Peribacillus sp. FSL E2-0218: one gene and its partner. The protein of the gene in region 1 interacts with the protein of each later gene in a pairwise test. Links are inferred from orthologs where the notes say so. Each region holds a gene or a part of one and is shown on either strand. Other genes may lie near its edges.

Region 1 (10,404 bases):
TCGTTTACTTAGGTGACAAGCGGGTACAAATTATATATGAGCTACCATATAGCACAACAAACCCTAAGGAGGAATGTACAATGAATAAAACAGTTTATGGAGTATATGAATCGAATGCAGAAGTGATCCAAGCGATTAATGCACTCAAGGCCAAAGGCTTTGAAGGGGACGATATCACGGTTGTGGCTGATAAGGAAGAAACATTGGATTTTACCCATCACCAACGTGAAACGGATGTTCATACAATGACGAATGTTTCTAACGACGAATCTTTCATGGACAAGGTGGCCCGCTTCTTCATGCCGGACGATACAGCTGACCTATCAACAAGATTGGCGAATGCAGGCCTTTCCAATAGTGACGCAGCTGAGCATGTCTTTGATGTGGAAAACGGAAAGGTTCTCGTCCTAGTTGAAGAAGGGGAAGGACATCTTGGAACGGCAAAAGATCAATTCACGACCGCAAGAACGGACACGGCTGGAACAAGGCTGGATGCGAACACCACGCCCCCTCTTTATAACAATGCCGAAAAAACCGATGCCTTAAATAAGGAAGATGTATATGGAATGAACGGACAAGGTCGTGAATTGCCGGAAGATGAACAGACGCTCAAGCTTCGTGAAGAGCAGCTGAATATCGATAAAGAAAGAGTTCAGACCGGTGAAGTTGTCATCAATAAAGAAGTGAAAGAACAACATAAAACGATCAATGTCCCTGTTGAGCATGAAGAGGTGACTGTCGAGCATCGATCCGTTTCAGGACGTGAAGCGAATCTCGAACCTGGCAGCAGCATTCAAGATGGGGAAACGATACGTATTCCTGTCGTCGAGGAAAAATTGGAAGTATCAAAAAAACCAATCGTAACAGACGAAATCGTCATCAAAAAACATGCTGTTCAAGAAACCGAACAGGTTAAAGATACCCTGAAAAAGGAAGAAATTCAGCTTGATAGTACAGATGACTCGATCGTAAATGAAAAAAACGCAGCTGAACGAAGAGGCGACCGCTTCTAAGTGTAAAAAAATAAGCTGCAGCATGAAAAAAGGGCTTCGGAATGTTCCCCATTCCAAAGCCCTTTTTCATTTAACTTGATCACAGCATTACTTGATGAATCGCAAGAGTATGCGAAACCAGCCATTGTTTAAAAAGCAGCCCTTGGGGTATACCTACAAATAAGAAACGTTTCAGAAAATAAGGAGGAAGAGATGCATGGTTAAAGCATTATATGGTGTGTACGATACTAAAACAGAAGTATATCAGGCTATACAATCCTTAAAGGAAACAAGAAGACATGAAGGGGAAATAACCGTAATCGCCAATAAAAAGGAAGATTTCGATTTTGGCAATGAAGGAAGAAATCCGGATGTGGACGTCGTAACGAATGCCAATGAAGATTCCTTCTTGGATAAGATGAAGCATTTTTTCCTGAACGAAGGCTCTCGGGACATTAGGAACAGGCTGGGTGAATTGGGGCTTGCCGATAGCGAAGCGACCGCTTATATAAATGAGGTGGAGTCAGGGAAATTCTTGATCCTTACAGATGACCAGGCAGCCGCTTCCAAAGACATGCATGATGACGAATCCCTTATAGAAGATCCGCTAAAAACAGGAGTGGTGAACAACCCGGACCCGAATCTTTTTCCTGAGACGACTGCCAATGCCTATCAAACAAGGGAAGTTGAGGCACAGCCAGGGAGAAGCACAGAACTGCACGGAAATTCTTCCGATATTTTTGAAAATCAACAAGAGCTGGAAACGAAGCGGTCTCAAGAAAGGGAAATCAGGGCTAATTCCACTGAAAAATTTAAACAACAGGAGAAAATGGACCATGAAGGCACATTGACTAGCGACCCCCATGCCGACCCATTTTCAGCCGATGCCCAAAAAGAACGGAATGCAGAAAGATCTGTAAACCGTGATGTTAAAGAGGAAGAAGATCCGTTGGAGGACGATTACATCAAAAATAGAATCAATACCGATCATCTGTAAAGGCGCAAACTAACAGCCGGCCAAAGGCTGTTAGTTTTTGAATTTGAATGGAAACTCCTTTAGGCAAAGGAGTTTTTCGGCCAGGTACTAGCATTTCCCATTGCATTATTTGCTTGTTTATTGATAAAGCGACAAGGTATAATTACAGAGGAATTCTATTTCAAGTGAAGGAACAAGGAGGAAGAAAACATGGACAAAAACGTTTATGGTGTTTTTGACTCTAATCCGGAATTACTTGCTGCAATTCATGATTTACAAGCAAAAGGCGTGACCGGCATACAAATGACAGTCGCAGCTGATATAAAAAATGATGTGCAGCTCGGAAACGACCATACGGATATATTGATCATCGCCAATCAGGATAAGGATACTTTTTTAGAGAAAATCATCCATTTCTTCACAGAAGAAGGTTCAGGGGATTTGCGTACCTTTTTCACGAAATACGGGTACTCCGTAACCGAGACGAATGAGATCCTCGAAGAAGTGAAAGCAAAAAAATACATTCTGCTTCTTGATGAAGAAGTATCTGTTGCAGAAATGATGGCTGACCCAGATAAAGTGGTGCCGATGACGAAGTAAGCGAATCAAAAAAATAACAGCCTCCGAGGGCTGTTATTTTTTTAATCCTGATTCAAGGGCATTGATCATTTCCTGTTTTTCTTGATCAGATGAATTTTGCCAGATGACCTCGAATAATACTCCCAAGCCAGGCAGCATTTTTTCCTCGCCGTTTTGTATCGCATCGACAATCGTGTCTTCCAGCTGCTCCTGCGAATTTCCAGATACATTTTGGATGATCGCATTACGTAGGTTTAAATTCACAATTATTCCTCCTCTAACACATAATGACTGACATTAATAGCATTTCACAAACGGGCATGCAATATGTATGCGATTTGCGTTATAATAGGAAAATCAGTGTGAAGTCAAAGGAGCGTTTACCCTTGAAATATATCGAATCCGTAAAAAACCCGCAAGTCAAGCAATGGAAGAAGCTATTGACGAAAAAAGAGCGCGATAAGACAGGCAAATATTTAGTCGAGGGCTTCCACCTTGTTGAAGAAGCCTTAAAAGAAGAAATCGTCATGGAAGTCATCGTAAATGAAGAAACGGAAATGCCCGCCCATTTTAAATTGGAAGGCACGGAAGTCATTTATGTGAAACATGATATTATGAAAGCAATATGCGACACCGAGGCCCCGCAAGGAATTGCTGCGGTGTGTGAACAAAAAGTAATGAGCATGGAGTCCATCAATCCGGATAAACTATTATTGATTGATGCTGTTCAGGATCCGGGGAATATAGGTACGATGATCAGGACAGCGGATGCAGCTGGTATGGATGCAGTCATCGTTGGCGAAGGCTGTGCAGATTTATACAACCCGAAAGTGGTCCGTTCGACACAGGGAAGTCTATTCCGTATGCCAGTCATCAAAGCAAACCTATCCGAGGTCATCGAAGAGCTGAAACAGAAGGGGACGCCGGTTTATGGCACGGCTTTGGAAGGCGCTTCACCATTTGAAGAAGTCGAAAAAACATCCCGATTCGCCCTGCTTGTCGGTAATGAAGGCCAAGGTGTTTCGAAAGAATTATTGGCAAAAACGACTCAAAATCTCTATATTCCCATTTATGGAAAAAGCGAATCGCTTAATGTAGGGATCGCAGCCGGGATTTTAATGTATCATTTGCGAAAATGAATTTGAAACGGCCGCCGAATTATAATATAATGAAACAGAATTTTATAATGCAAACAACGATGACAAAGAGTAGTACCTTAAGTTATCCATATCCAGGGAAAAAATGCCTCGACTGAAAGCATTTTTATGGCGCTGCTTAAGTGAATTCACCTTTCGAGTTGGCATTGGGAAGACACATCGTCCGAAAAATGTTCCGGTGAAAAGCCGTTATTTTCATGAAGTGAGTGCAGGAGTTTTTTGTCCTTGCACTAATAAGGGTGGTACCGCGATACATAAACCTCGTCCCTTTAGGGATAGGGGTTTTTTTGTGTTCATTTTTACAAAAGGAAAATAAAGGAGGAAAACATGATGCAGGAACGATTACTAGAACTGCAGGAAGAAGCGTTGCAAAAAGTAACCGCCGCTTCCGAACTTAAGGAACTGAATGAAGTCCGGGTTGCTTATTTAGGGAAAAAAGGCCCGATCACTGAGGTATTGCGTGGCATGGGGAAGCTGTCAGCAGAGGAACGCCCGAAAATCGGGGCGCTTGCCAATGACGTCCGTGAGGCGATCGCTTCAAAAATCGAGGAAAAACAAAAGGCTCTTGAAACGGCAGCTGTCAATGCTAAGCTAGCAACGGAAACGATTGACGTGACATTGCCAGGACGTCCCGTAAACAGGGGGAACCATCATCCGTTAACACGTGTTGTGGAAGAAATTGAAGATTTATTCATCGGAATGGGATACACCGTTGCGGAAGGTCCGGAAGTCGAAAGCGACTACTACAACTTCGAGGCACTTAACCTGCCAAAAAGCCATCCGGCACGTGATATGCAGGACTCCTTCTACATCACGGAGGAAATCCTGATGCGGACGCACACTTCACCTGTTCAAGCAAGGACGATGAAAAAACATAAAGGTCAAGGCCCTGTTAAAATCATTTGCCCTGGGAAAGTATATCGCCGCGATAACGATGATGCGACACACTCCCATCAATTCCAGCAAATCGAGGGCTTGGTCATCGATGAGAACATCAGCATGAGCGATCTAAAAGGAACGCTTGACGTATTTGCCAAAAAAGTATTCGGGCAAGATCGTGAAATCCGTCTTCGTCCAAGTTTCTTCCCATTCACGGAGCCATCCGTCGAAGTCGATATTTCCTGTAAAATCTGCGGTGGTAAAGGGTGCAGCGTATGTAAAAAAACAGGCTGGATCGAAGTGCTTGGCGCCGGGATCGTTCATCCGAACGTCCTTGAAATGGCTGGGTTCGATTCCAAAAAATACTCTGGGTTCGCATTTGGAATGGGCGTGGAACGGATCGCGATGCTGAAATACGGTGTGGACGATATTCGCCATTTCTATACGAATGATGTTCGATTCTTAAAGCAATTCAACCATCACGAAGCATAAATTTTATTTTTATAAAGGAGGACCTACCATGTTTGTCTCATATAAATGGTTACAAGATTATGTTGACCTTTCAGGCATCAATGCGATGGAGCTAGCTGACAAAATCACGAAAAGCGGCATTGAGGTTGAAGGGGTGGAAAAGAAAAGTGAAGGGCTAAAAGGTGTCGTCATCGGCCACGTCATTGAACGTGAACAGCATCCAAATGCCGATAAATTGAATAAGTGCCAAGTTGATATCGGGGCAGAACATCCCGTTCAGATCATCTGTGGGGCACCGAATGTCGATAAAGGCCAAAAAGTCGCAGTCGCCACTGTTGGCGCAGTCCTTCCAGGTAATTTCAAAATCAAGAAAGCGAAGCTGCGCGGAGAAGAATCACACGGGATGATTTGCTCCCTCCAAGAATTGGGGTTTGAATCCAAGCTCGTTTCCAAGGATTATGCTACAGGCATCTTCGTCTTCCCCAATGATGTGGAAGTAGGAAAAGATGCATTGGAGGAGCTTGGTTTAAGTGATGAAGTGCTGGAACTCGGGCTGACTCCAAACCGTTCGGATGCTTTGAGCATGCTCGGTGTAGCCTACGAAGTGGGGGCTATCCTCGGCCGGGAAGTGAAATGGCCGGTCATCGAGAAAGAAGAAGCAGCTGAAAAAGCGACGGATTACATCAGTGTCAAAGTGGAAGCGAAAGAAGATAACCCGGTATACATCGCTAAAATCATCAAAGATGTAAAAATTGGTCCTTCACCGCTTTGGATGCAAACACGACTAATGTCGGCAGGTATCCGGCCGCATAATAATGTCGTCGATATCACGAATTACATCTTACTTGAATACGGCCAGCCGCTGCATGCCTTTGATTATGACCGTTTCGGTTCAAAAGAAATCGTCATCCGCAGGGCGAAGGATGCTGAAAAAATCGTAACGCTTGATGAAGCAGAACGCACATTGACACCGAATCATTTAGTGATCACAAACGGCAGCGAGCCTGTTGCGATAGCTGGTGTGATGGGCGGAGCCGATTCTGAGGTGAAAAACGATACGACGAACATCATCCTTGAAAGTGCCTATTTCGCAGGTACGGTCGTTCGTAAAGCTTCAAAAGATCACGGCTTGCGCAGTGAAGCGAGTGCACGTTTTGAAAAAGGCGTCGATCCGGCCCGTGTACGTGAAGCTGGGGAACGTGCGGCACAATTGATTGCCCAATATGCTGGCGGAACAGTCCTGCAAGGAACGGCAGAAGTGGACGAATTGACAATGGAACCTGCAGTCATCAGCATCACCCTTGAAAAAATCAACAAGCTTCTTGGAACAGACATGACCGTAACCGAAGTGGAATCCATCTTCAACCGCCTGCAATTCGGCGTGGAACTTGACAATGAAACGTTCACGATCACTGTACCGACACGCCGTGGGGACATTACGATTGAAGCTGACTTGGTCGAAGAAGCGGCACGTTTATATGGATATGATAACATTCCGACTACACTGCCGATCGGCTGTGCTACCCCTGGCCATTTGACGGACTATCAAATGAAACGGCGGAAGGCACGCCGTACACTTGAAGGAGCAGGCCTTTATCAAGCGGTGACCTATTCACTGACAAGCGAGGAAAAAGCAGCGCAATTCGCATTGGAAGCAAGAGAATCGATTCGATTAGCCATGCCGATAAGCGAAGAAAGAAGCCAGCTGCGTTTAAGCATCGTGCCTCAATTGCTTGAAGTCGTAAAATATAACAATGCCCGCCAACTGGATTCTTTAGCTCTATATGAAATCGGATCAGTATTCTTTAAACGGGATGACCACGAGCTACCAGATGAAAAAGAACATATCGCCGGAGCCATCACAGGCCTATGGGAAGCACATCCATGGCAAGGCGAAAAGAAACCGGTCGACTTCTTTGTAGCCAAAGGCGTGATCGAAGCATTATTCGATACACTTGGGTTAACGGATCAAATCAGTTACCGCCAAGCACAAATCAATGACATGCATCCAGGGCGGACAGCGGAAGTCCTGTTGAATGGTGATGTGATCGGCTTTATCGGCCAAGTGCACCCAACTGTCCAAAAAGACTTGGATATAAAAGAAACATATATTTTCGAACTTTCCTTAAAGGCATTGGCAGAAGCCGAAGTGGCGCCAATTGCCTACGAAACCATTCCGCGCTACCCATCGACAACACGCGATATTGCGCTCGTTGTCGATCAAGCGACAAAAGCCGGAGACATTCAAAACATTATTGAAGAAGCCGGAGGCAAGCTACTCAAGGAAGTAACCATCTTCGACTTATACGAGGGTGAAAGAATGGAGCAAGGCAAGAAATCCATTGCCTACTCACTGAAATACTTCGATCCGGAACGTACACTAACCGACGAAGACATTACAAAAGCGCATGAAAAAGTACTAGAAGCCGTAAAAGAAAAAGCCGGCGCAGAACTAAGAGGATAAAACAAAAAGACAGCTCCCTGAAACGCGGGAAGCTGTCTTTTTATGAACTCCCGAGTAAAGCACCCAAACTGGCGGGTAAACTGCAAAAAAAGCGGCTGTTCCCGGAAGAACGGCCGCTTCGCCTTTATTTATGGTATTTTTGTTGGTATAACCGCTTTGCTTTTTCGGTATTGGCGAAGTGGGTTTTCGTGAATTCGTGCAAGGAGTCCATTCCTTTTTCATGGATCAATCGTGCGGCGGCTTCGTCCACGGCAAATCCGGCTCCTTTCGGGATTTTGAATCCGGCTTTTTCACTTAGCAAATCAAAGCGTTTGACGAAGGCGTATCGTGCCAGGATGGATGCGGCGGCTACGCCAAGGTGGATGCCTTCCGCTTTTGTGCATAAATAAGTGGCGTTTGCCTGAAACCGTTCTTGGCCCTTCAAATAATTAAAAAATACATCAGGTTGGGCGAATTGGTCGATAAGGACAGCTTCCGCTTGCTCCGGCTGAATTTTTTGCATCAGAAGCTTGATCGCTTGGTTATGGAGGAGGGCCTTCATTTTTCCTTGTGACATCCCTTGAGCCTGCAGCGTATTATATTTGGGGTTATCGCAAGTAAGCAGGCTGAATGGCACGACATTCTTGATCTGTTTGGCAATTTCGATGATCTGAGGATCTTTAAGATTTTTCGAATCCTGAACACCAAGCTCCCTCAATAGGGGAAGCTGCTCCTTTTTCGCATAAACGGCTACGACCGTAATCGGGCCGAAATAGTCTCCTGTCCCAACTTCATCGGAACCTATCACGGACATCGTTCCGATATGGGCAGGCGGTGAATACCGGTGGACATTGACCGAAGAGGTGGATGCCGTTTTTTTCTTTGGCGCGGCGGCTGTAGCGGCCTGCTGCCATTTACCGGCTTCCAGTTCGGCATTCTTACCTTGGAAAAGGACCTTTCCGGATTTATAGGCGGTCACCGTGCATAGCGGCGGCTTGGCGGAAAAGATGCTCCCTGGCGGCTGTTTGGTGGCTAAGGATGAAGAATAATGAACTTGCATCGCTTTTATTTGGGCGGGATTGATGAGTAAAACAACATGGGACATAATCGGTAAACTCCTAACTTCATATTATTATTTAGGCAAGCTGCTTCTTAGTTCGTTTTCATTTGACAAATTATTGCAGTTTTTATACAAGAAATGACGTGGTACTCTCTTTCATGACGAAAAACTTCATGATATGATAGAATTAGGATTGTTTAGATTGGGGGCATCATTTTGTCAGACGATAAACGAAATAAAACAACAGTTGATATATACGGACAACCATATACAATCGTCGGAACAGAAAGCGCAAGCCATATGCGCCTGGTCGCTTCGATGGTTGACGAAAAAATGAGAGAAATCAGTATGAAAAACCCATACTTGGATACAAGCAAGCTAGCGGTACTAACGGCCGTAAATACCATCCACGAATATATTAAGTTAAAAGATGAACTAGACCAGCTTCAACTGGAATTAAAGAGAGAGAAGGACTGAGTACATGCTTGATTTAGCAATTCTGGCCATTCTTTTAATCGGTTTATTAATCGGTTTAAAGCGTGGCTTCATTTTACAGACTGTTCATATGACAGGGTTCATAGTGGCCTTTATCGTCGCATATGTGTTTTATGGAGATCTTGCTCCCAATCTGAAATTGTGGATCCCGTTTCCGACGATGAGTGATTCCTCGGCGCTTACTATGTTTTTTGAAACAGTCGGGCTCGAAACGGCGTATTACAATGCGATTGCCTTTGCCATCATTTTCTTTGCGGCCAAGATCCTTTGGCAAATGCTTGGCTCGATGCTCAATTTCATTACCCACCTACCGATATTGAAACAGCTGAATCGCTGGGGTGGCGGGATATTGGGCTTTATCGAAATCTATCTTATCATGTTTATTATATTATATATAGCTGCCATGCTGCCAATGGATTCGATCCAGAAGCCATTAGCGGGATCTTTTCTGGCAGAATCGATCGTGAAACATACACCGTTCCTTTCCGAACAAGTGAAAGAACTTTGGTTCCAAAAACCAGATCAATCATAATGACAGTTACCGAGGGCCTGCCTCCCTTTCTCAAAGTCCTGGATTTTGAATGGGGGAGGCCCCTTTTCTGTAATAGCGTGATCTTGCCTTGAATCATGGCAAGGAGCGGCCTGCTTGTACTTTACCTTCAAGAAAGGTATCTTTAAGAAAGAAAACAACGGATACCCTATTAATTTTTCGGCGGTGAAATAAATGACGATCAACAAAAAAGATATCATTAAACTATTGGAAAAAATTGCAATATACATGGAATTGAAAGGTGAGAATCCCTTCAAGGTTTCGGCTTTCCGCAAGGCGGCAGGAGCGTTGGAAACGGATGACCGGAGTCTTGCGGCCATCGAGGACTTCACGGCTTTAAATGGAATCGGGAAAGGTACGGCATCGGTCATCGAGGAGTATATCAATGAGGGGAAATCGACCGTGCTTGAAGAGCTTCAGGAGCAGGTGCCAAAAGGATTGATACCTCTGCTTCAACTTCAAGGGTTGGGCGGGAAGAAAATTGCCAAACTTCATAAAGAGCTGCATGTCAATGATGTGAATGATCTAAAAACCGCCTGTGAAGAAGGCAGGGTTGCGGCCCTGGCCGGCTTCGGAAAAAAAACGGAGGAAAAGATCCTGACAGCGATTGCCGAAGCAGGTTCGAGGCCTGATCGGCTTCCGCTTGCCTTCATGAGGCCAATTGCAGCTGATATTGAAACGGCTCTAGGCAACATGGAGCCTATCATTCGGTCATCGAGGGCTGGCAGCATCCGCCGCATGAGGGAAACGATCAAGGACCTCGATTTCATCATATCGACAGATCATCCCGAAGAAGTGAAGA
Region 2 (10,397 bases), 810 kb from region 1 along the record:
TGAGATGATGATCATGATCAGGGCCATCAATATCGACATCGCTGCGGCATTTCCCAATTGCCGCTGATTGAAGCCCTCCTCGACAATATTCATCAGGAGGACCTGCGTTGATGTGCCTGGACCGCCCCTGGTCATCAAATAAGGCTGGCCATAGATATTGAAGGATGCGATCGTCGAGGTAAGGGTGACGAATAGCATCGTTGGCTTGATGGTCGGCAGCGTAATGTGAAAGAAGGTCTGCCATCTGTTGGCGCCATCCAATGAACCGGCTTCATATAACTCCTCCGATACCTCATTCAAGGCATTGGTGAAGATCACCATATTGAATCCTATCGTCCACCAAAGCGTCGCGATGATGATGGAAACCCAGGCCCAAGGGATATCCGTCAGCCAAGGGATTGCCGAAAGCCCTACCTTCTGGAGATATTGATTGATTAAGCCACTGTTCGTATCAAATATCCAAAGCCAGATGATGGCAACGATGGAAACGGATACAGAGTAGGGGATGAAATAAGCAGTTCGGAATAGACCTGTCAGTTTCTTTGGCAGGGCATTCAGCAGCAGCGCTAAACCAAGCCCGACGGCGACAAGTAATGGCACACTGAAGAGGACGAACAAGAACGTATTTTTCAGTCCCTCAAAAAATAAATTGTGCAGATAGGATTCAGAGTCAAAAATATTCAGGTAGTTTTTAAGCCCGACGAACTCTTTGACCGGATTCAGCAAATCCCAATCGTGCAAACTGATCCAGACCCCATATCCAATCGGTGCTATGAGAAAAACAGTAAACAAGATCAAGTACGGTAAGACAAATAAACTGGAAGTGGCTTTCGATTTCCACGATGTTCGCTGCATAGGTTTCTCTCCTTATTAATCTCTGCGGTCGATATAATAATAGGAGGAAGCAAGTGATATTCACCTGCCGCCCCCTTCAAGTCATTTATTCAAGATCTGGTCGGCTTTTTTCGTTGCATCATCCAACGCCTGTTTTGGATCTTTTTTCCCTAATAACGCCAGATTCACTTCAGCCCATAATGGATCTGAGATCTGGCCCCAGTTTGCAATTCTTGGGGCAAACTTGGCGTATTCAAACGAAGCGGCAACCTTAGGCTGTTGAACCATGCTTTTAAATTCTTCATTTTGCTCATAGATTGCCTTGGAAGCAGGGGCTTGACCTGATTTTGCCCATTCCAATGTGTTCTTGGCAGCGAATTTCAGGAAATCATTGATGGCGGCCAACTTTTCTTTATCTTTAACAGTAGCGGGTATGACAAAATTATGACCATTTGCATATACCGCTTGTTTTTCCGTTCCCAATTGCGGCACTTCGGCAACCCCATAATTAATGCCTGCCTTGTCCCACTGCTCCATCATCCACGGTCCATTGAACTGCATCGCATTTTTGCCTTGAAGGAAAAGGTTCACTTCTCCATCTTGCTGAACATTGGCCGGGGACACCTTCTGCTTGTGGATAAGATCCGCCAGGAAGGTCAATGCTTCAACACCAGCCGGGCTATTGTAATCAGGCTTGCCATCCTTTAAAAATTCCCCGCCATTTTGATAGAAGATCGTCGGGTAAATGAACTGATTCGGCCAAAGAGTCGGCACGACATAGCCATATTGTCCCTTTGACTTGTCCGTTAACTTTTTCGCAAAACGGAGGAACTCCTCCCGATTCACCGGGGCCTTTTCAGGATCCAAACCAGCAGCCTTGAACAAGTCCTTGTTGTAATACAGAAGCAGGGGATGGATATCCAACGGGATCGCATATTGCTTTCCGTCCACTGTCCCGGCTCCCCAGGCCGTTTCGGAATAGTCCTCTTGTTTGATACCTGCAGATGCCACTGTCTCGCTAACATCTTTCACTAGATTTTTTTCCACATAGTTCGTTAACTGATCGGTATGCATGATTAATAGATCAGGAGCATTTTTTTGACCGGAAAATGCTACATCGACCGTTTTATAATAATCCGATTGCGGAACGATTTGCATATTCACTTCATATTCAGACTGCGATTTATTATAGTTCTCGACAATATTCTTCATTCTCGGGCCATCCGCACCAGAAAATGGTGTCCAAAATGTGATCTTTTTACCGTTGCCTTCATCACCGGAGGTCGAAGCTTTATCTTCATTGGAACAAGCAGCCAAAGATCCTATCGCAAGCGCTGTTGCCAGGACAGCGCCGATTAGCTTTTTCTTTTTCATCTAGGTTAACTCCCTTATGTTTATTTCGATCCACTTGAATACAATCAGGAATGGATGATCGTAAGACATCGTTCCCCTTCTATCAGCAACACACCTCCCGTTTTGATGAATGCGCTTTCAACTATCGATAAAAAATTTTAAGTAAAATTTTTACTTAAAATAAATATATACTTGGACCTATTTGTTGTCAACGGTTTTTCCCACACCAAAAATTAAAATTCAGACAACTTTGAAAAAGGGATGCCGTTACAATGGAGTCGGTTTGCCGATGCCAGATTCGCCCGCCGCCATTGGCCGGGGTGTAAAAGACACTAAAAAAAGTAGTCCATCAAACACCTTAGCGATTGCGTGTTTTGGGCTACTTGATGTGGATGATAGTGTCAAGCAAATGACGAAAGGCCGAATCAATCATCGGCTAAGCGGTCAGTGGACGACAAAATGGATTCCACGCGTTTTACATAGGGTGTAGAATCATAGGAAGAATACAATTGGCTTGCAAGCCTGATTGGATCACCAAAGAAAAACCGTTCGTATAACGTTTCTCTTGTACCAAATGAACTCATGCACATATCCCATGCCAAACGAAAAAGCTTAGTGCGATCTTCTGCATTTTTGGATGCGCCTTGCAAATATCGATCTAAATCTTTTCTGATCCCGGATCGGAACGCATTTTCTGTTGGGGTCGTCATTAACCCGCTTGCACCTAGCAATTGAATGATTTCCGTAAACCTTGGATAAATTTTGGGAAACAAATTACAGGCAATTTGAAGCGTTAATTGATCTGGCCTCATGTAACCCCATTCATCTACTTGCGCTTCCATTTCCGCTTTAAACAGCAAGGCTTTCATCGTCTCCAGGGCAACGATGATTTCGGTCGCTTTTTCTTGGACATGCTGATAGGCGCCAATATTTATCGTCTCGACGATGGATTGCACAATGCCTAGAATGAATTCAGTTTTAACGATCCGTCTGGCTACAACCTGATGCATGGTGAAAGCGGAAAATGAACTGGAATTCATGAAGGTATTGGAGATTTCACGATTATCAAAATAAAATACCCGATCCCAGGGGACCAATACATGGTCAAAAACAACAATCGTATCCATTTCTTCAAATCTCGAACTCAAAGGATGATCGAATGCAGATTCCCCGCCAACAAAGGAATCCCTGCAGATGAATTTCAAGCCCTTGCTGTTGCTGGGAATGCTGAATGAAAAACCTTGATCCTTCCCCCCGAATCCTGCTGCTGACAATACTAATATTTCATCCGTTATCCCGCCCTGTGTCGCCAATACCTTCGCACCGTTGATCACGATTCCCTCAGCATTTCTTTCGACGATTTTTGCTGCAATCGGCTCCTCCGCATTTTCAAAATGATAGTGGGCCCGGTTTACCTGCGGATCAATAAAAGTATGAGTGATCGATAAATCATTTTCGCGTGCATATTCATAGAAATTCGTTATATGTTCTGGATAACAATTCGCTTTGCCTGCCAATAAGCCTACAGAAGAAGCAAATGCCATGATGACCGTATTCATATAATCCGGACTTCTGCCCATCATCCCATTGTTCAGCTTCGCCCAATCTTGAATCATGGTGCGCCTGTTGACTAGATCATCGATTGTCTTTGGCTGTAAGTAGGACATTCCCACCGGTTTTCCCGTTAAGGGGGATAGATAAGTCATTTTTTGTTTGACTCGGTCTTCAAGCTGGAAATCATATAATTTTCCTTGGCTTTTCATGACACCCTTAAATGCAGGATGCTCCGAAATCTTTCCCGTCACAAGATCTCCATCGATCCATACAGTCGCTTTTAGCCGGTCAATCCGATCAATATACTGATTTCCGTTAATAGCTGCCATTTTTCCGCCCCTTCCTTCGTGATATCATATTAAGCTTTATTTTTCTTTGTTACGGAAATTCGGGGTGATTTGGCGAAACTTTCATGATTGCACCATTCCCTCTCATGCTTGGTTTGGTATGCCCTTAAACGGGACCCTTACACAACCATGATGTTTATCTGCCCTTCTTAACGGCTAAAGTATCCATACATCAAATCATATAAGGGGAGATTTTCTTGAATATATATGAACAGCAAAAAAATGGACAGCCCGGACAAACACAGCCAAGGCAGCCCGGCATCGAATCAAAGATGGATCCACTGCCGATTCAGCCGAAAGATTACAAAGGAAGCGATAAACTGAAGGACCGCGTCGCACTGATTACTGGCGGCGATAGCGGCATCGGGCGTGCGGTTGCGATGGCGTATGCAAAAGAAGGGGCCCATGTCGTGGTGAATTATTTGGATGAGCACAGTGATGCAGAGGAAACGAAGCAGCTGATTGAAGCGGAAGGCGTTCGCTGCCTCTTGCTGCCAGGAGATGTATCGGAGGAAGCGACCTGCAAGGAATTGATCAAAAAAACAGTCGACGAATTCGGCAAGCTGGATATCCTTGTCAATAACGCTGCGGTGCAATACCCGACGGAAAATATTGAGGATATCACGGACGAGCAATGGGACAAGACGTTCCGCACCAATATATATTCCGTATTCTACATGAGCAAGCATGCCGTCCCGCATATGAAGCAAGGTAATTCCGTCATTAACACGACCTCCATCAACCCGTACAGAGGACACGCTACATTGATGGATTATACGGCGACAAAAGGGGCAATCGTCGGCTTCACACGCAGTCTTGCCCAGAATGTGGCAAAGAAAGGGATCCGCGTCAATATGGTGGCCCCAGGCCCAATCTGGACTCCGCTCATACCGGCGACGTTCGACGAACAAAGCGTAGCGGAATTTGGCACGGAGGCACCGCTTGGCCGCCCTGGGCAGCCGGCAGATCACGCCGGGGCCTATGTACTGCTCGCATCTGATGAAGGAGCTTATATAACAGGACAGTGCATCCATATCAACGGCGGCATCACGATGTCTTCTTAACAAGCCTCAAACGACCGCAAGCCTGATGCTTCCGGTCGTTTCTTTTTCCTTAACACCAAACGATGATTCGATATGGCGTGGTTTGGGCAGGGATGCTTTTGGTGGCAGGTCCATAGATGACAATGAGATTTCGGTTTTCAGGAGATCTCGAAAAAGGTTGCCCGTTTTGTAAAACGATTTGCGTGAACGAGGAAAGATTCAATCGCAATTGACCATCCCGGCTCTCCAGCTGGTCGTTAAAATAATCCACCTTCACATTTTGATATGGACGATCCTTCACCATGATAAGTGCCCGATATTGCGGCGGGTAAATAAGAGGAACAGCCGCATTTTCATCATAATATCCAGTTACCCGATCACCTACCGACACCATTGCCTGGTCGACGAAGTACGTGCGGGGTGACACGACGAAATTCACGGATGTCCCCCTATCTTCCACCGATACTAATTTATAGCAGCCCTCCCGCTCACCATTTTGCCCGGTTGGAAAATCACTGACCATGGTGACGATTCCATGAAACGGTTTAAAACTAATCATGACCCAATCCCTCCAATAAACGTCCCAAAATGATATCCTTTTAATTTATGTGCAATGATTACCTATCGTTCATGATTGATTGCAACTTAATGGTATGAGTTGCTTTTAGATGCTCAAAATAAGATAAGGAAAGCTGGAAACGGAGACCTGGGCAAAAGATTTGGCAATAAAATTCAAAAAATATATTGAAATATCAATTTTATTTAGATATAATACGAAATGGTCTTAAATATTAGTTTGTCTACAATTTTTAGAAAATTTAATTATTTTTTAAAATAGTAAATTATGGGTAAATTCATGGAGGTTTTAATGTGTCTAATAAAGTGCCATCTTCATTCATAGTAGTGATCGGTTTCATGCTGTTCGCTTTATTCTTTGGGGCAGGAAATTTAATCTTCCCGCCAATGCTTGGTCAATCGGCAGGAATGAATGTCTGGATTGCCAATGCCGGGTTCTTGGTAACGGGAGTCGGACTGCCTTTACTCGGTGTAATGGCGCTTGGCTTTTCAGGAAAAGATGATTTACAGTCGCTAGCGAGTCGCGTACATCCGGTGTTTGGGATTGTCTTCACAACCGTTCTATATTTAGCGATCGGGCCGCTATTCGCAATACCACGAACAGGTAACGTATCCTTTGAAATCGGTGTGAAACCTTTCTTACCCGAAAATCCAGGACCACTGCCTTTAATCATCTTCACCATCATCTTTTTCACGGTAACGTGTCTTCTTTCGCTCAATCCTGCGAAAATTGTCGAAATTGTGGGGAAAGTTTTGACACCGATCAAGTTAACGTTCATTGGAATTCTCGTGGTGGTCGCATTCGTTCATCCAATCGGGGACTTTCAAGCACCTGCCAGTAACTATACCATTCAACCATTTTTCAATGGATTCAAAGAAGGGTATTTAACGATGGATACACTTGCATCCTTTGTTTTTGGTATCATCATCATTAATGCCATCAAAGCAAAAGGCGCCACAACAAAAAAACAAATCATGATCGTTTGCGGAAAAGCAACCGCCATTGCTGCCATCATCCTTGCAACGATTTATACGGCCCTTTCCTATATGGGAGCTTCCAGCGTAGAAAAGCTGGGACATCTGGACAACGGAGGGATCGTCTTGGCCAAAGTATCGGATTACTACTTTGGGGCGTACGGCGGAATCCTATTGGGACTAATGATTACGGTAGCCTGTATAACGACAAGTGTAGGACTGATAACGTCTTGCTCGACATACTTCCATAAACTATTCCCGAATCTGCCATACAAAACCATTGCGATCAGCTTATCGGTCTTCAGTGCAATAGTTGCCAATATCGGCCTGACCCAGCTCATTGCCATTTCCGTACCTGTGATGACAGCCATTTACCCGTTGGCCATCGTATTGATTTTCTTAACATTCTTCCATTCTCTATTCAAAGGGAAACCGGAAGTGTATCAAGGCAGCTTACTGCTGACCTTCATCGTCAGCTTATTTGATGGATTAAGCGGAGCTGGCATTCACATTTCATTCATCGATACTTTCTTTAATGCAATCCTTCCTTTATATGGGGAAGGACTAGGATGGATCATCCCGGCCATCGTAGGAGGACTCGTCGGTTACGCCAGCAGCCTCATACGCCCGAGCCACAACCATCAAATCGACTAATAAAAAAACAGCAAAATAATCTGTCCAGGATCCTGGACAGATTATTTTTGTTTTTATTCTTGTTTTGCTGTTGGCTGAATTTTTCGTGCCGGGACGGGGTCTCGCGCGCTGGGGCGAATTCTCACTCCACTCGGACGGATTATCGCCAGTTTGATCGGTCGTTAACTTTTTATTTCGTTCCGTAATTGCCTCAGTTGTTGAAAGATTTGTCCGCGGTGATGGGATTCGTGTTCAATCAAATGGTAAACGACCCATTCAGGTGTGACGTCATATTTTTCAAGTATTCTTGGTTTACGCCAGTCATCCAGGTCCATTGTTTGGAAATATGAGAGGAAAACTTTGCGTACCCGGTTCAGGCGGTCCACGTGTTCTTCTACAGTTTGTCCCTCCATATGGGTCAGGGAGCCATCCGCTGAACGGCTGTCTGCCGGAAACAGGGCAAGTATTTCCGGGTCCCATTCCCTGACAAGCACTTCTTCGTATAACCAATCCGCCTCGACCAATGCAATGTGATAAAGCAGCGAGCCAATCGTTTGCCGTTCAGCCGTCTTCGTATCGATTATAGCTTGGCTGACGCCGGTTAATTGCGATAGGATCGTACGGCGTACATCTTCCAAACACCAGAGCCACCGCCCAATTTCTCCTTCATATCCCGGTAATGCAGTGATTCTTAATTCCCTTTTCTCCAATTCAATTCCCTCCGCTTTCACGTACATTCTTGGCATCCAATACCTGGGCCGTGTCCTTCCATTCGTAAACCAAAAGCGTTAATGCTTCGCCGGCTATTTTGATGGGTTCCGACTTAATCACCTTTGCTCCAAATGCTTCATAAAAAAATCGGGATTTGTTTCGATCGAGCACTTCGACCAAAATCGAATGAAATCCCAGCTCTTCCAATTTCAAAAACAGTTGCTTCAGAAGCTTTTTGCCTATGCCCATTCCTTGAAATTCTTCGAGGATATATATGGCGGTTAAGTCACCGGAATCTGCAACCGGATTTTTTGCCCTTTTTCCGCCATTAATGAACCCGACAATCCTTCCATCGCCATTTTCTGCTAAGTAAACGTGATTCCCTTCATTCGATATATTCTCTATCCATGAAGCCTTTCTTTTGTGGTAGGACAGTTTCGCTAAAAAATCGTTCGGAATGATATTTTTATAAGTCGTTCTCCAACTGTCTACATGTACGATCGCTATCCCTTCTGCATCGGCGACCGTTGCCTCCCTTATCAGCATATCGAACCCCCTCATCTGTATCCTTTATAGTGAAATTCGTTGAAGGATATGGGTATTCCTCTTTTCCTTCCTTATTCCATAACAAAACAAAAAGAGCAATCCTCAGATTGCCCTCTCGTTCGCTTATTCGCTTTTTGGCACTCGCTCTTAATTTCCCAAAAAAAGATTGGCTCTCATTCCCTCAGATATACGCCTGCTTAGTAGATGATCCAGTTCCCGTTCTTGTTCAACCATTATCCGTTGCTCCAATTTTTGAGCATATAGTGCATAACCGATCCCATGAGCCTGAAACATTGCTTTTTCCATTGCCGACGTGTACGTTAATTCGAGAAAATTGATGAAGAATCAATCCTTTCCAGTTTAAATTTCGTTTTCATCTTATCATTCCGCCCGATAACTGACAAAGTGACTCAGCCTTCATATTCATTGATAATCCAGATTCTCGGCCGCCAGTTCAGCTCACGGAGCATGGAAACGCCGAATCGCTCTAATTTCCTCTATTTTCCTTTTTTTGATTTTTGTGATGCATGGCTTATACAGGTAAACAATGTAAAAAACCCCCACGAACCACGACTGTCGTTAATGGGGGTTGGATAATTATTTATAGGACCCGAATATTTCCTCTGCCAATCTCCGGCCTGTCGGAGTAGCCGCAAGGCCTCCCTCTGCCGTTTCGCGAAGGGCGACTGGCATGGTCTGCCCAATTTTATACATCGCATCGATCACTTCGTCGCATGGAATGCGGCTCGTTATGCCTGCCAGTGCCATGTCTGCTGCCGTTATCGCGTTAGATGCTCCCATCGCGTTACGTTTCACGCAAGGAACCTCAACTAAACCAGCCACGGGATCGCAAACAAGGCCAAGCATATTTTTCAATGTAATCGCCATCGCCTCTGCAGATTGACTAGGCGTACCTCCGGCTAGCTCCACAATCGCAGCTGCCGCCATTCCGCTTGCCGAACCGACTTCTGCTTGACAGCCTCCAGCTGCCCCTGAAATCGAGGCGTTGTTCGCAACGACAAAACCGAACGCTGCCGAGGTGAAGAGAAATTCGATCATTTCTGCCCTCGTCGGATTCAACTTTTCCTTCACAGCAAATAAGGTACCGGGAACCACACCTGCAGACCCCGCAGTGGGAGTGGCACAAATCATTCCCATCGCTGCATTCACCTCGTTCGTGGCAACAGCTTTGCTGACGGCATCCAAGAGCAGATTGCCTGCGAGAGCCCTGCCCGTCTTCATATAATTTTGCAACAGGACCGCATCTCCGCCAGTTAGGCCTGTAACGGATTGCACTCCCTTAAGTCCTCTTTCGACCGCTTGTTCCATGACCGTCAGATTCCTGTCCATTTTTTCAATGATTTGCTCCCTCGACAAGCCTGAGAACTCCATTTCTTGCAAAATCATGATCTCTGCGATTTTAACATTCTTACTTTCAGCTAGTTCAACCAACTCTGCTACATTCCGGAACATATCTCTACCTCCACATCTATACCAACATTCTTGAATTTTCTTTATTCGACCATTTTAATGACTTGCAAAACGTTTTCCAATCCCTCAAGCTCTTTCATGATTTCAAGCTTGATCTTCTGATCCACTTCGATCACCATGAGGGCCATCTGGCCTTTTTCTTTTCGTGAAACTTCCATATGACCGATGTTAATTTCGTGATTGGCCAACACGGTTGAAACGGAGGATATGATCCCGAACACATCGTTGTGCACAACCAGAATGGCTGGATTTTCGCCTGACAATTTAAGCTTAAATGTATTCAGCTCCGTTATTTCGATTGTACCCCCGCCTATGGAGATTCCAACAAGCTCCA

The links.
Region 2: the proteins of pheS (region 1) and brnQ interact in binary tests that used the Escherichia coli proteins (3 or more experiments, as listed by UniProt). The link is inferred for Peribacillus sp. FSL E2-0218 from one-to-one orthologs.

The regions. Positions count from the first base shown.
Region 1 is NZ_CP150304.1:3,601,522-3,611,925, reverse strand. The notes cover bases 3,147-6,054. They hold pheS (phenylalanine--tRNA ligase subunit alpha), read left to right. Parts: upstream 3,147-4,034; coding sequence 4,035-5,075; downstream 5,076-6,054. Other genes in these bases: pheT (phenylalanine--tRNA ligase subunit beta), read left to right, coding at 5,104-6,054; MHI53_RS17360 (RNA methyltransferase), read left to right, coding at 3,147-3,686. Outside these bases: MHI53_RS17380 (YsnF/AvaK domain-containing protein), read left to right, coding at 81-1,013; MHI53_RS17375 (general stress protein), read left to right, coding at 1,210-1,989; MHI53_RS17370 (general stress protein), read left to right, coding at 2,179-2,568; small acid-soluble spore protein SspI, read right to left, coding at 2,602-2,811; more of MHI53_RS17360, read left to right, coding at 2,934-3,146; more of pheT, read left to right, coding at 6,055-7,518; rnhC (ribonuclease HIII), read right to left, coding at 7,643-8,602; cell division protein ZapA, read left to right, coding at 8,774-9,034; MHI53_RS17335 (CvpA family protein), read left to right, coding at 9,039-9,584; DNA polymerase/3'-5' exonuclease PolX, read left to right, coding at 9,777-10,404.
Region 2 is NZ_CP150304.1:4,408,257-4,418,653, forward strand. The notes cover bases 5,268-8,168. They hold brnQ (branched-chain amino acid transport system II carrier protein), read left to right. Parts: upstream 5,268-6,001; coding sequence 6,002-7,336; downstream 7,337-8,168. Other genes in these bases: MHI53_RS21270 (hypothetical protein), read right to left, coding at 5,268-5,690; MHI53_RS21280 (DinB family protein), read right to left, coding at 7,498-8,052; MHI53_RS21285 (GNAT family N-acetyltransferase), read right to left, coding at 8,027-8,168. Outside these bases: MHI53_RS21250 (sugar ABC transporter permease), read right to left, coding at 1-855; MHI53_RS21255 (ABC transporter substrate-binding protein), read right to left, coding at 937-2,208; hpaB (4-hydroxyphenylacetate 3-monooxygenase, oxygenase component), read right to left, coding at 2,613-4,070; MHI53_RS21265 (SDR family oxidoreductase), read left to right, coding at 4,286-5,152; more of MHI53_RS21270, read right to left, coding at 5,202-5,267; more of MHI53_RS21285, read right to left, coding at 8,169-8,572; MHI53_RS21290 (hypothetical protein), read right to left, coding at 8,720-8,878; sdaAA (L-serine ammonia-lyase, iron-sulfur-dependent, subunit alpha), read right to left, coding at 9,170-10,045; sdaAB (L-serine ammonia-lyase, iron-sulfur-dependent subunit beta), read right to left, coding at 10,087-10,397. UniProt on the Escherichia coli protein: Liv-II branched chain amino acid transport system, which transports leucine, valine and isoleucine. Also acts as a low-affinity threonine transporter.